3 regions of the Micromonospora sp. NBC_01405 genome follow, and region 2 is predicted to be linked to each of the others. Evidence: riboswitches for the same ligand, from Rfam matches in the RefSeq annotation. Region 2 holds a riboswitch; each other region holds the start of a gene.
What was found. A riboswitch is a leader RNA that binds a small molecule or an ion and turns the genes downstream of it on or off. The one in region 2 is predicted to bind S-adenosylmethionine.

Region 1 (3,265 bases), 3.0 Mb from region 2:
GGCGGCGGGATCGCGCTGTTGGTGACGGCGATCCTGTTGCCGCTGAACCCGCTGCGGGTGATCAACCGGGCCGCCCGGCCCGCGCTGGACCTGCTCGCCGACCAGCTCGACGCCGCCGCCGAGGCGCTGCGCGGGCGGGACCGGGACAGCGCCCAGCGGGCCCTGGAACGGCTCCGTGAGAACAAGGAGGAGCTGAGCACCCTCATCGAGGCGATCGAGGGTGCGAAGGAGACCAGCATCCTCTCCCCGGCCCGTTGGCACCGGCGCAGTGAGCTGACCCACTACGCCGAGGCGGCCGACCCCATCGACCGCGCGATGCGCAACAGCGGGACCCTGATCCGGCGTTCCGTGACGATGATCGAGGACGGGGAGCCGGTGCCGGAGCCGATGCCGTACGCGGTGGCCCACCTCGCCGAGTCGGTCCGCCTGCTCCGCCACGAGTTCGCCGTCGGGGCGGAACCGGAGAGGGCCCGGGAGCGGTCCCTGCGCGCGGTCAGTGAGGCCGGCCGGGCGTACGCGCAGGGGGTCGGGTTCTCCGGCAGCGTGGTGATCGCGCAGGTGCGCACCACCGCCAGCGACCTGCTGGTCGCCTCCGGCATCGACCAGGAGGAGGCCAACCGGCTGATCCGGGAGTCCTTCGGCGAGCAGGAGAAACCGAACGTCGGCCCGGCCGAGAGCGTCCCCGCCCCGAAGCCGCCCACGGCCCCGCCGCTGGGCTGAGGCGTGCTCAGCCCAGCTCGGCGAGGGCGGTGAGCAGGCTCTCGACGTGCTGCTGGGTGCTGCCCAGGCCGATGCTGGCCCGCAGGGCGGTCGGCGGAAGGTCCCGGTGCCCGCTGCGCGTGGCGGCCTCGGTGAGCAGCCGACGGGCCAGCGGGTGGGCGCAGAACAGCCCGTCGCGGACCCCGATGTCGTACCGAATGGCCAGCTCCGCCGCGACCTCGGCCGAGTCCCGGCCGGCCAGCACGAACGAGACGATGCCCACCCGGGGCGAGTCCGGGCCGAAGGTGCGCAGCTCCACCACGTGCGGCAGGGCCGCCAGCCCGGCCCGCAGCCGGGCCAGCAGCGTCTGCTCGCGGGCGTGCAGCGCGGCCCGGTCCGCCCCGGCCAGCGCCGCGCACACCGAGGCGAGCGCGACCGCGCCGAGCAGGTTGGGGGTGCCGGCCTCGTGCCGGGCCGGGCCGGTGGCCCAGCGCACATCGTGGGTGGCGGCCCCGACGTGACTGGTGGCGCCCCCACCGGCCAGGTACGGCGGGGCCGCGTCGAGCCAGTCGCCCCGGCCGAGCAGCACCCCCGCGCCGAACGGCGCGTACAGCTTGTGCCCGGAGACGGCCAGGTAGTCCACGTCCAGCGCGGCCACGTCGACCGGGGCGTGCGGGGCGAGCTGGGCGGCGTCCACCGCGATCCGGGCGCCGTGCCGGCGGGCCACCCGGGCCAGCTCGGCCACCGGCCAACGCTCCCCGGTCACGTTGCTCGCCCCGGTCACCGCCACCAGCACCGGCGGGCGGGCGGTGGCGCCTCGGCGCAGCTCGGTCAGCGCCGCATCCAACGCCCGGACCGCCTCGGCGGGGGCGGCCGGCACCGGCAGCCGCACCGAGCCGCGCGGCCAGGGCAGCAGGTTGGCGTGGTGCTCCCCGGCGAACGTCACCACCGTGGTCCCGGTGGGCAGGGCCCGGGCCAGCAAATTCAGCGCGTCGGTGGTGTTGCGGGTGAACACCACGTGGTCGTCGGCGCGGGCGCCGAAGAAGTCGCCGACCGTCTGCCGGGCCCGCTCGTACTCCAACGTGCAGCGCCGCGACAGGGCGCCGGCACCGCGGTGCACGCTGGCGTACCAGGGGAGCAGCTCGGCCACCGCGTCGGCCGCGGCCCGCGCGCACGGCGCGCTGGCGGCGTAGTCCAGGTTGATCTGGCCCGGCACGCCGAGCACGTCGAGCGGCCGCGACGACGCCGACACGGTCCGCGCGGGCGGCGGCGTGAGCGAGGGTACGAGGGTGACGGTCATGGCACGACCTCCGGGTCCGGGGACCCCGGGTGACGCCACCGGGACGGGGTCCGCGCTTGCCCAGCGCCGGACAGGGCTGGGCCCGGTCATCACCCGGGGCACCCCACCGCGAACTCGACGAGGGTTGCCGGCCAGCAAGCCGGGGCTTGACGCTGGCGCTCGTGACCTGACGACAGGATAACGGTCGACCGATGCGGCCGGAACAGCCGGCGGGGGATGACTACGCTGATGTAATGGCCGACACCCCGCCCGGCGGCGCCGCGTCGCCGTGGACCCCGCACGATCTCCCTTCGCAGCCCGGTGGGGCCGCCCCCCGGATGCCGGTGCGCCGGCTGGGCTGGCGGCGGGTCCTGGTGGTGGTCCTGGTGGTGCTGCTGATCGCGGCGTGCGCGGTCTACATGCTCTTCAAGCTCGGCTTCAACCTGGGGCCGGAGGCGCTGCTGATCGGCGTGGTCGCCGCGATCCTGCCGGTGCCGGTGCTGGTCTCCTGCTTCCTGTGGCTGGACCGGTACGAGCCGGAGCCGTTGAAGTATCTGATCTTCTGCTTCGTCTGGGGCGCGTTCGTCTCCACGGCCGCCTCGCTGACCGTCAACGGGTTCTTCGCCGCCCGGTTCGCCGACTGGGGGCTGCCCGACGCGTTGACCGCGGTGCTGGTCGCCCCGTTCATCGAGGAGCTGACCAAGGCGATCGGCCCGATCCTGCTGCTGATCTTCCGCCGCCGGGAGTGGTCCGGCATCACCGACGGCCTGGTCTACTGCGGGCTGTCGGCGGTCGGCTTCGCCATGGTGGAGAACATCCTCTACCTGGGCGGTTACGGCTACGCCTCCGGCGTCAACGAGTACGGTCCGGCGACCGGGGCGCGGCAGGTCATCGCGATCTTCATCGTCCGGATCCTGCTGTTCGGCTTCGCCCACCCGCTGTTCACCTCGATGACCGGTGTGGGTCTCGGCATCGCCGCCCGGACCGCCGACCGTCGGGTGCGCTTCCTCGCCCCGGTCGCGGGCCTGCTACTGGCGATGATGCTGCACGGCACCTGGAACCTGCTGCCGTCGCTGGCCCAGGCCACCGGGCAGACGATGCTCGCCCTGTACGGCTACCTCGGTGTGATGGTGCCGATCTTCTTCGGCATGGTCGGGTTGGCGGTCTGGCTGCGCGGCTGGGAGGGGCGGCTGACCGAGCGCACCCTGCCCGAATACGTGCGGGCCGGGTGGCTGACCCCGCCGGAGGTGGCGGCGCTGGGCAGCCTGGGCCGGCGGCACGCCGCCC
Region 2 (3,265 bases):
CCCGGTTGGCGCCGAAGGCGAGGTGCACGTCCCGCACGTTCAGGCTCACCGGGGTCGTCGTGCCGGTCGAGGTGCTCATCGCTCGTCCTTTCCCGTGTTCGCGCGGGTGGCGGCGTCGCCGGGCAGCGCGTTTCGCCCGGCGAGCGCCAGCGCGTCGTCGTCCTCGGCCGCCGTGGCCGGCCGGCCCTGCCGCAGCCGCCGGTCGATCCAGTTCACCGCGTGGGTCAGCGGCACGGTCAGCGTCAGGTAGAACAGGCCCGCCAGCAGCAGCGCCGACTCGTTGCCGGTGGTCGCCGCGTGGTCCTGCCCGATCCGGAACAGCTCCCGCTGGCTGGCCACCAGGCCGAGGAAGTAGACGAGGCTGGAGTCCTTGATCAGGGCGATGAGCTGGTTCACCCAGGCCGGCAGCACCCGGCGGACCCCCTGCGGGATGATCACCAGCCGCATCGCCTCGCCCCAGGAGAACCCCAGCGCCCGGGCCCCCTCCAGCTGGGCGGCCTCCACGCTCTGGATACCAGCCCGGAAGATCTCCCCGATGTACGCCGCCGCGATCAGTGACAGCGCCAGGATGCCCAGCGGGTACGGGTTCGGTCCCCACACCTGCATGCCCAGCGGCGCCAGGCCGACGCCGATGAGCAGGATCGTCGCCGCCGCCGGCAGGCCGCGGAAGACGTCCGTGTACACCCGCGCCGGCCAGCGCAACCACCGGGTACGCGAGATGCCCGCGACCGCCAGCAGCATGCCCAGCAGCGAGCCGAGCAGGGCGGCCGAGATCGCCAGGATCAGCGTGTTGGGCAGCCCGACGGTCAGCATCTCGGGCAGCGCCGCACGCATGGAGTCCCAGTCGAAGAAGGTCTCCCACAGGGTGCTCAGTGGATCCATCAGTCGTCTTCCCGTCCGCCCCGCTCGCTGGTCATCCGTACCGTCGGCTCGTCGTCGCCCGTGCCGTCACGCCCGCGTACTCAGGACGACGCCGACGCCGACGGCGCGGCAGACCCGGACGGGGCCGCCGACGCGCCCGGCCCCGGCCCCGGCGCCGAGCCGCTGCCCGGCCTGAAGTCCGCCGGGACCGGCCGGCCCGGGTAGTACTGCTCCTGCAACCGGCTCCACGTGCCGTCGGCGATGACCTCGTCGAGGCCCTTGTCCAGTGCCCCGCGCAGCGCGTCGTTGCCCTTGGCCACCGCGTACGCGGTCGGGGTGGGGCTGAGCTGCTTCGCGGCCACCGTGATCTTCCCGCCGCTGTCGGCGGCGGACTTCTCGCCGATCTCGGCCGGGGCGATCCAGGCGTCGGCGGTGCCGGCCCTGAGCTGGTTGAGCGCTCCGTTGTAGTCCGGCACCCGCACCGGGTCCAGCTTCTGGCCGGTGGCGTAGTCGTCCTGCACGGTGCCCTGCACGACCACCACCCGCTTGCCGTCGAGCTGGTCGAACCCGGTGATCGGGGATCCGGCCGGGACGTCCAGTCCGAAGTAGCCGAAGTCGTAGCCGTTGCCGAAGTCGACGGTCTTCTTCCGCGCCTCGGTGATGGTGATCGAGGAGCTGCCCACGTCGAACTTGCGGTTGTTGACCTGCGACAGCAGCGCGGAGAAGTCGGTGCCGACGAACTCCACCCTCAGGCCGATCTTGTCCGCGACCGCAGTGAGCAGGTCGTTGTCGAAGCCGGTGAACTTTCCGTCCTTCAGGTACACGTTCGGCGGCGCGTCGGTGAGGGTGCCGGCCCGCAGCACGCCGGGCTGGACCAGGCCGTACGGGTTGTCGGCGGCGGCCGAGGTGTCGTCGCCGCAGGCGGTGAGGGTGGCAGCGCCGACGACGGCCGCGACGCCCAGCGCGGCGAACCTGGTCAGGGCAGGGAGGAATCGCACAGGTGTCTCCTGGGATGAGGGCGGCGCGCGGACAGCACGCCGCCGGACGCGGCACGCCGACGGGCGGCCGCGGAAGGGGGCTACTACGGAAGAGGGGAGGCGCTCAGCGCGCCGCGTGACGGCGACAGCCGTCGCTGCACACCCGCATCAGATCCACGTGCCGGCGCCTGACCAGCGCGGGACGGGATGGTGACGCGGCCGGTGCCGAGCCGGCGGCAGTCGGGGCGCAAGGACGAGCAGACATGGTTCTCCAAGGTCGGTGTTGACCTGGGGACCAGGCCACGCTTGCACCGGTGACACTCCGGTGCCTGGTCTTCACCCGGGGCACCCCACCGCGGAGGAGGGTTGCCGGCCAGCGAGCCGGGGCTTGACGCTGGCGCTCATGACCTGGTGGAAAGCCTAGCAACGGCACCGGGCCGGGCGTCCAGTCGTTATGACAACGCTCACCCCGGCCGACCCGTCGGACGTCGCCCCTCGCCGCACGACCGCCGCCGAGGTTCAGTCCCGGTACGGGGCCAGGCCGGCGTCGAGCAGCGTGAAGGCGTGGTCGGCGGCGGCGACCGCCTCCGGGTGCGCCCGCGCGGCGGTGCACCCCTCGGTGAGACGACGCCAGTTGTCCCGCGCCAGTACCCGCTGCGCCGCGACGATCTGTGCCGCCGCGAGCCGGCCGGTCAGCCCGTCGGGCCGAGCCCCGGGCTCCGGCCGCCCCCGTTCGTCGCGGCGCGTGCCGGCGGCGTCGTCGAGGGCGTCGGCCAGCGCCGCCTCCTCGGCGGCGGCGTGCCCGGCCACCCGGGCGGCGAGGCTCGGGGTCGAGAAGACCATCCCGTGGTACGCCAACACCCGGGGGTCGTCGTTGAGCCCGGTGACCGGGTCGTGGCGGTCCAGCCCGTCGAGGAAGTGCCGGCGCAGCGCGGCGAGCGGCGCCTCGCCCGGGCGTCGGCCGCGCACCACCCGGGCCGACTCGCCCCGGTGGTCGGCGATCCGGTGCAGGACCAGGTCCTCCTTCGTGGAGAAGTACTTGAACAGCGTCGGCTTGGAGACCTCCGCGGCCGCGGCCACCTCGGCGACCGACACCCGGTCGAAGCCTCGTTCGACGAACAGCGAGATCGCCGCCGCCGAGATCGCGTCGTGGGTGCGCTGCCGCTTGCGTTCGCGCAGCCCCTGCTCTCCGGTCACGCCCTGCTCTCCGGTCACGCCACCCAGGCTACCAGCGGCCGATACCAGGTCAATTTCATGACTGCGGTTAGAATGTTAACCCGGTTAATGATTCTCATCGGAGGTTGCCATGGACGACGGGGTCGACCGGGAACTCGCGCGGGAGCAGGCGCACCTGGCCGCGACCCGCGCCGCGCTCGCCCGGATGCGCGACACGGCCCGCCACCGGGTGGCTACCGGCGCGGACGTGG
Region 3 (3,265 bases), 3.0 Mb from region 2:
GCGGGTTTCTCTCACCCAGGGCTAAAAGTCGGTTACTCGGGGGATCCGCCCCATCCCCCGTCCGGGCGATCCACCCGTCCACCGGACGGTCGGGCCCGGGGCGGCGGGCAGGGCCGGTGGGGCGCGGCAGGCGGCGTGCTTCCGGGCCGGGGCGGGGGAAGGGCCGCAGGCCACGCCAGGGTCGATCGAGCAGGTCAGCCGAGCAGGCCGGCGTCCCGGGCGGCGCGCAGCGAGGGCCTGATCCGGTGGGTCGGGCCGACCTGGGCGGCGACGGCGTCGATGGTCTTCAGCCCCTCGCCGGTGTTGAACACCACAGTCTCCGCCGTCGGGTCGAGCCGGCCGGACTCGACCAGCTTGCGCAGCACGGCGACGGTCACCCCACCGGCCGTCTCGGCGAACACCCCGGTGGTCCGGGCCAGCAGCCGGATGCCGTCGCGGATCTCGTCGTCGTCGACGTACTCCATCCAGCCGCCGGTGCGCCGGACCGCCTCCAGGGCGTACAGGCCGGCGGCCGGATCGCCGATGTTGAGCGACTTGGCGATGCCGGTCGGCCGGACCGGGGTGATGATGTCGGTGTCGGCGTGCAGGGCGGCGGCGATCGGGTTGCAGCCGGCGGACTGGGCGCCGAAGACCTTCCAGCCGCCGGCCGGGGCCTCGACGAGGCCGATCTCGACCAGCTCGCTGAACGCCTTGTCGATCTTGGTGAGCAGCTCGCCGCTGGCCATCGGGATGACCACCTGGGCCGGGATGCGCCAGCCGAGCTGCTCGGCCACCTCGTACCCGAGGGTCTTGGAGCCCTCGGCGTAGTACGGGCGGACGTTGACGTTGACGAACGCCGTGTCCTCGAACTCGTCGGTCTCCACCAGCTCGCCGCAGAGCCGGTTCACGTCGTCGTACGAGCCGTCGACGGCGACCAGCTCGCCCCCGTAGACGGCGGTGGTGACCACCTTGCCCGCCTCCAGGTCGCTGGGGATGAACACGACCGAGGGGACCCCGGCGCGGGCCGCGTGCGCGGCGACCGAGTTGGCCAGGTTGCCGGTCGAGGCGCAGGCGAACCGGGTGAAACCGAGCGCCCGGGCGGCGGTGAGGGCCACCGAGACCACCCGGTCCTTGAACGAGTGGGTGGGGTTCGCGCTGTCGTCCTTGACCCAGAGCGGGGCGGTGATGCCCAGCTCGGCGGCGAGGTTGGGCGCGGCGACCAGCGGGGTCAGCCCCGGGTCGACGGTCACCCGGGTGGCCGGGTCCTGGCCGGCCGGGAGGAGGGCGGCGTACCGCCAGATGTTCTGCGGGCCGGCCTCGATCTGCTCGCGGGTCACCCGCGCCAGGGCGGCGGCGTCGTAGTCGACCTCAAGGGGGCCGAAGCACTCATAACAGGCGTGCTGCGCGGCGAGCGGGTAGCGCGCGGTGCAGGCCCGGCAGACCAGGGCGCGGGCGGGGCTGGCGGTGGTGTCGATGCCGGACGCGGCGAGGGTCGACGTCATGTCGAGAAGGTCCTCTCATCTTTCCCCGCATCGCACCCTGCGGCGGGGACGGAATTGGCACCTGTCCGCACCGCTCGTCGTCGAGCGCGCGGGTGGTTGCCGGGGCTTCGTCGGGCCGTATCCCTCTGCCCCTCTGGATGAGGTATTCAGTTGTGCGCACGAGTCTACGGCGGATCGCCGGCTCCGCCACCAAAGGTTCCAGCGTGTGGGCCGCTCCGGGGCATTGAATTGATCACACCGTCACCGTGGGAGTCGACGACACCACCACCCGCAACGTTGGCCTTGATCAATTCCAAGGGGGGCCTGCATGGGGGCTGGCCTGGGGTTTCTACGCTCACCGCGTGACGTACCCCCCGACGCCCGGCTTCCCCGGGCCGCCCCAGAAGTCCCGCGGGCTCAGCCGGACGACCCGCACCGTGATCATCGTGGTCGCCGTGGTGGCGCTGCTCTGCTGCGCCGGCGCGGTCGGCGGCGGCCTCTGGCTGTTCCGCACCGTGCAGGGCACCATCACGCCGGCCCGGGACGCCGCGACCGCATACCTGGACGACACGAAGGCGGGCAACTACCCGGCCGCGTACGCCCGGCTCTGCGAGCGACTGCGCAGCCGGCAGACCGAGGCGCAGTTCACCCGGGCCCGGCAGGCCGAGCCGCCCCTGGACGAGTACCGCGTCACCGACACCCAGGTGCATACCAGCAACGGCGACACCAGCGCCGAGGTGACCGTCAAGATCGCGGACCGGAACAGGGTCATCAGCCTGGTCAAGGAGGGTGACCAGTGGCGGGTGTGCGGGGGCTGATCGGGTGACCCCGGCCGGTCCTGCCCGTCGTCGGTCAGGCCGGCACGGCCGCCTTGCCCGGGACCGGGACCGCAGCGGCGGGTGGCGCGGAACCGCTACGGTGCGGGAAGCCCACCCCCCGAGAGAGGAACTGGCCGATGCGCCGGACCCTGCCCAGTCTCGCGATCCTCGCCCTGGCCTGCCTGTTGACCGCGAGTTGCGACCCTGGGGGGTCGGCCTCCTCGGCGGATACGACCACCGCTCCCGCCGTCGCCGATCCGGCCGCTCCGGCGGAGGACGACGGCCCGGAGCCGGCCCCGGCGACGACGGGCCCTGCCGCCCCGCCGGAGCCGACCGTCGCCGGCACCACCGCCGCGCCGCCGAAGCCCGCGCCGAAGAAGGTGCCCGCGCTGACCTGCAAGCAGCTCGCCGGCGCCCACGTCGGCAGCACCAAGGTCCCCTACCAGGGGTACGCCGACTACCTCCCGCTGGCCGAGGGCGTCTGGTCCGGTGAGGACGGCGACACGGTCACCCTCCAGAAGCCCTGCGGGATCGGCGACCTCGACGGCGACGGCGCGGCGGACGCGGTCGGCGCGGTCGCCCTCAAGAGCGGGGGCAGCGGCACCTTCTACACGCTGGTGGTGTGGCGCAACGCCGACGGTGAGCCGGTCTACCGGAGCCTGGCCGAACTGGACGACCGGACCCCGGTCGTCTCGATCACCGTGTCCGGCGGCCGGGCGAAGGTCGTCTGGCTGACCCGCTCCGCCGAGCGCGGCATGGCGGAGCTGGACATCCGACGCACCTCGTACTACCAGCTCTCCGGCAGCACGTTCACCGAGGTCAGCCACACCGACGCGCCGTACAAGCCATAGCGGCGGGGGTACGGCTCAAGCCGGTGGGTACGACTCAAGCCGGCACGGACCGCTTGCCCGGCACCGGGGCCACGACGGCGGGCTCCCGACGGCGACGGAGCAGGCTGTCCAACGCCCAGGTGCCGGGGCCGAGCAC

Region 1: it holds a riboswitch for S-adenosylmethionine, as region 2 does, so the genes downstream of both, OG559_RS14435 (aminotransferase class V-fold PLP-dependent enzyme) here and OG559_RS27355 (ABC transporter substrate-binding protein) in region 2, are expected to answer to the same signal.
Region 3: it holds a riboswitch for S-adenosylmethionine, as region 2 does, so the genes downstream of both, thrC (threonine synthase) here and OG559_RS27355 (ABC transporter substrate-binding protein) in region 2, are expected to answer to the same signal.

The regions. Positions count from the first base shown of each region.
Region 1 covers NZ_CP109532.1:3,396,607-3,399,871, forward strand. The annotation lists gene OG559_RS14430 (FUSC family protein) at 1-720, shown strand, start outside; gene OG559_RS14435 (aminotransferase class V-fold PLP-dependent enzyme) at 728-1,999, opposite strand; SAM riboswitch class IV at 2,047-2,166, opposite strand; gene OG559_RS14440 (PrsW family intramembrane metalloprotease) at 2,191-3,265, shown strand, end outside.
Region 2 covers NZ_CP109532.1:6,352,308-6,355,572, forward strand. The annotation lists gene OG559_RS27345 (amino acid ABC transporter ATP-binding protein) at 1-79, opposite strand, end outside; gene OG559_RS27350 (amino acid ABC transporter permease) at 76-882, opposite strand; gene OG559_RS27355 (ABC transporter substrate-binding protein) at 963-1,859, opposite strand; SAM riboswitch class IV at 2,136-2,247, opposite strand; gene OG559_RS27360 (TetR/AcrR family transcriptional regulator) at 2,358-3,053, opposite strand; gene OG559_RS27365 (HelD family protein) at 3,145-3,265, shown strand, end outside.
Region 3 covers NZ_CP109532.1:3,377,537-3,380,801, reverse strand. The annotation lists gene thrC (threonine synthase) at 195-1,481, opposite strand; SAM riboswitch class I at 1,494-1,625, opposite strand; gene OG559_RS14360 (hypothetical protein) at 1,823-2,278, shown strand; gene OG559_RS14355 (hypothetical protein) at 2,416-3,129, shown strand; gene OG559_RS14350 (DoxX family protein) at 3,164-3,265, opposite strand, start outside.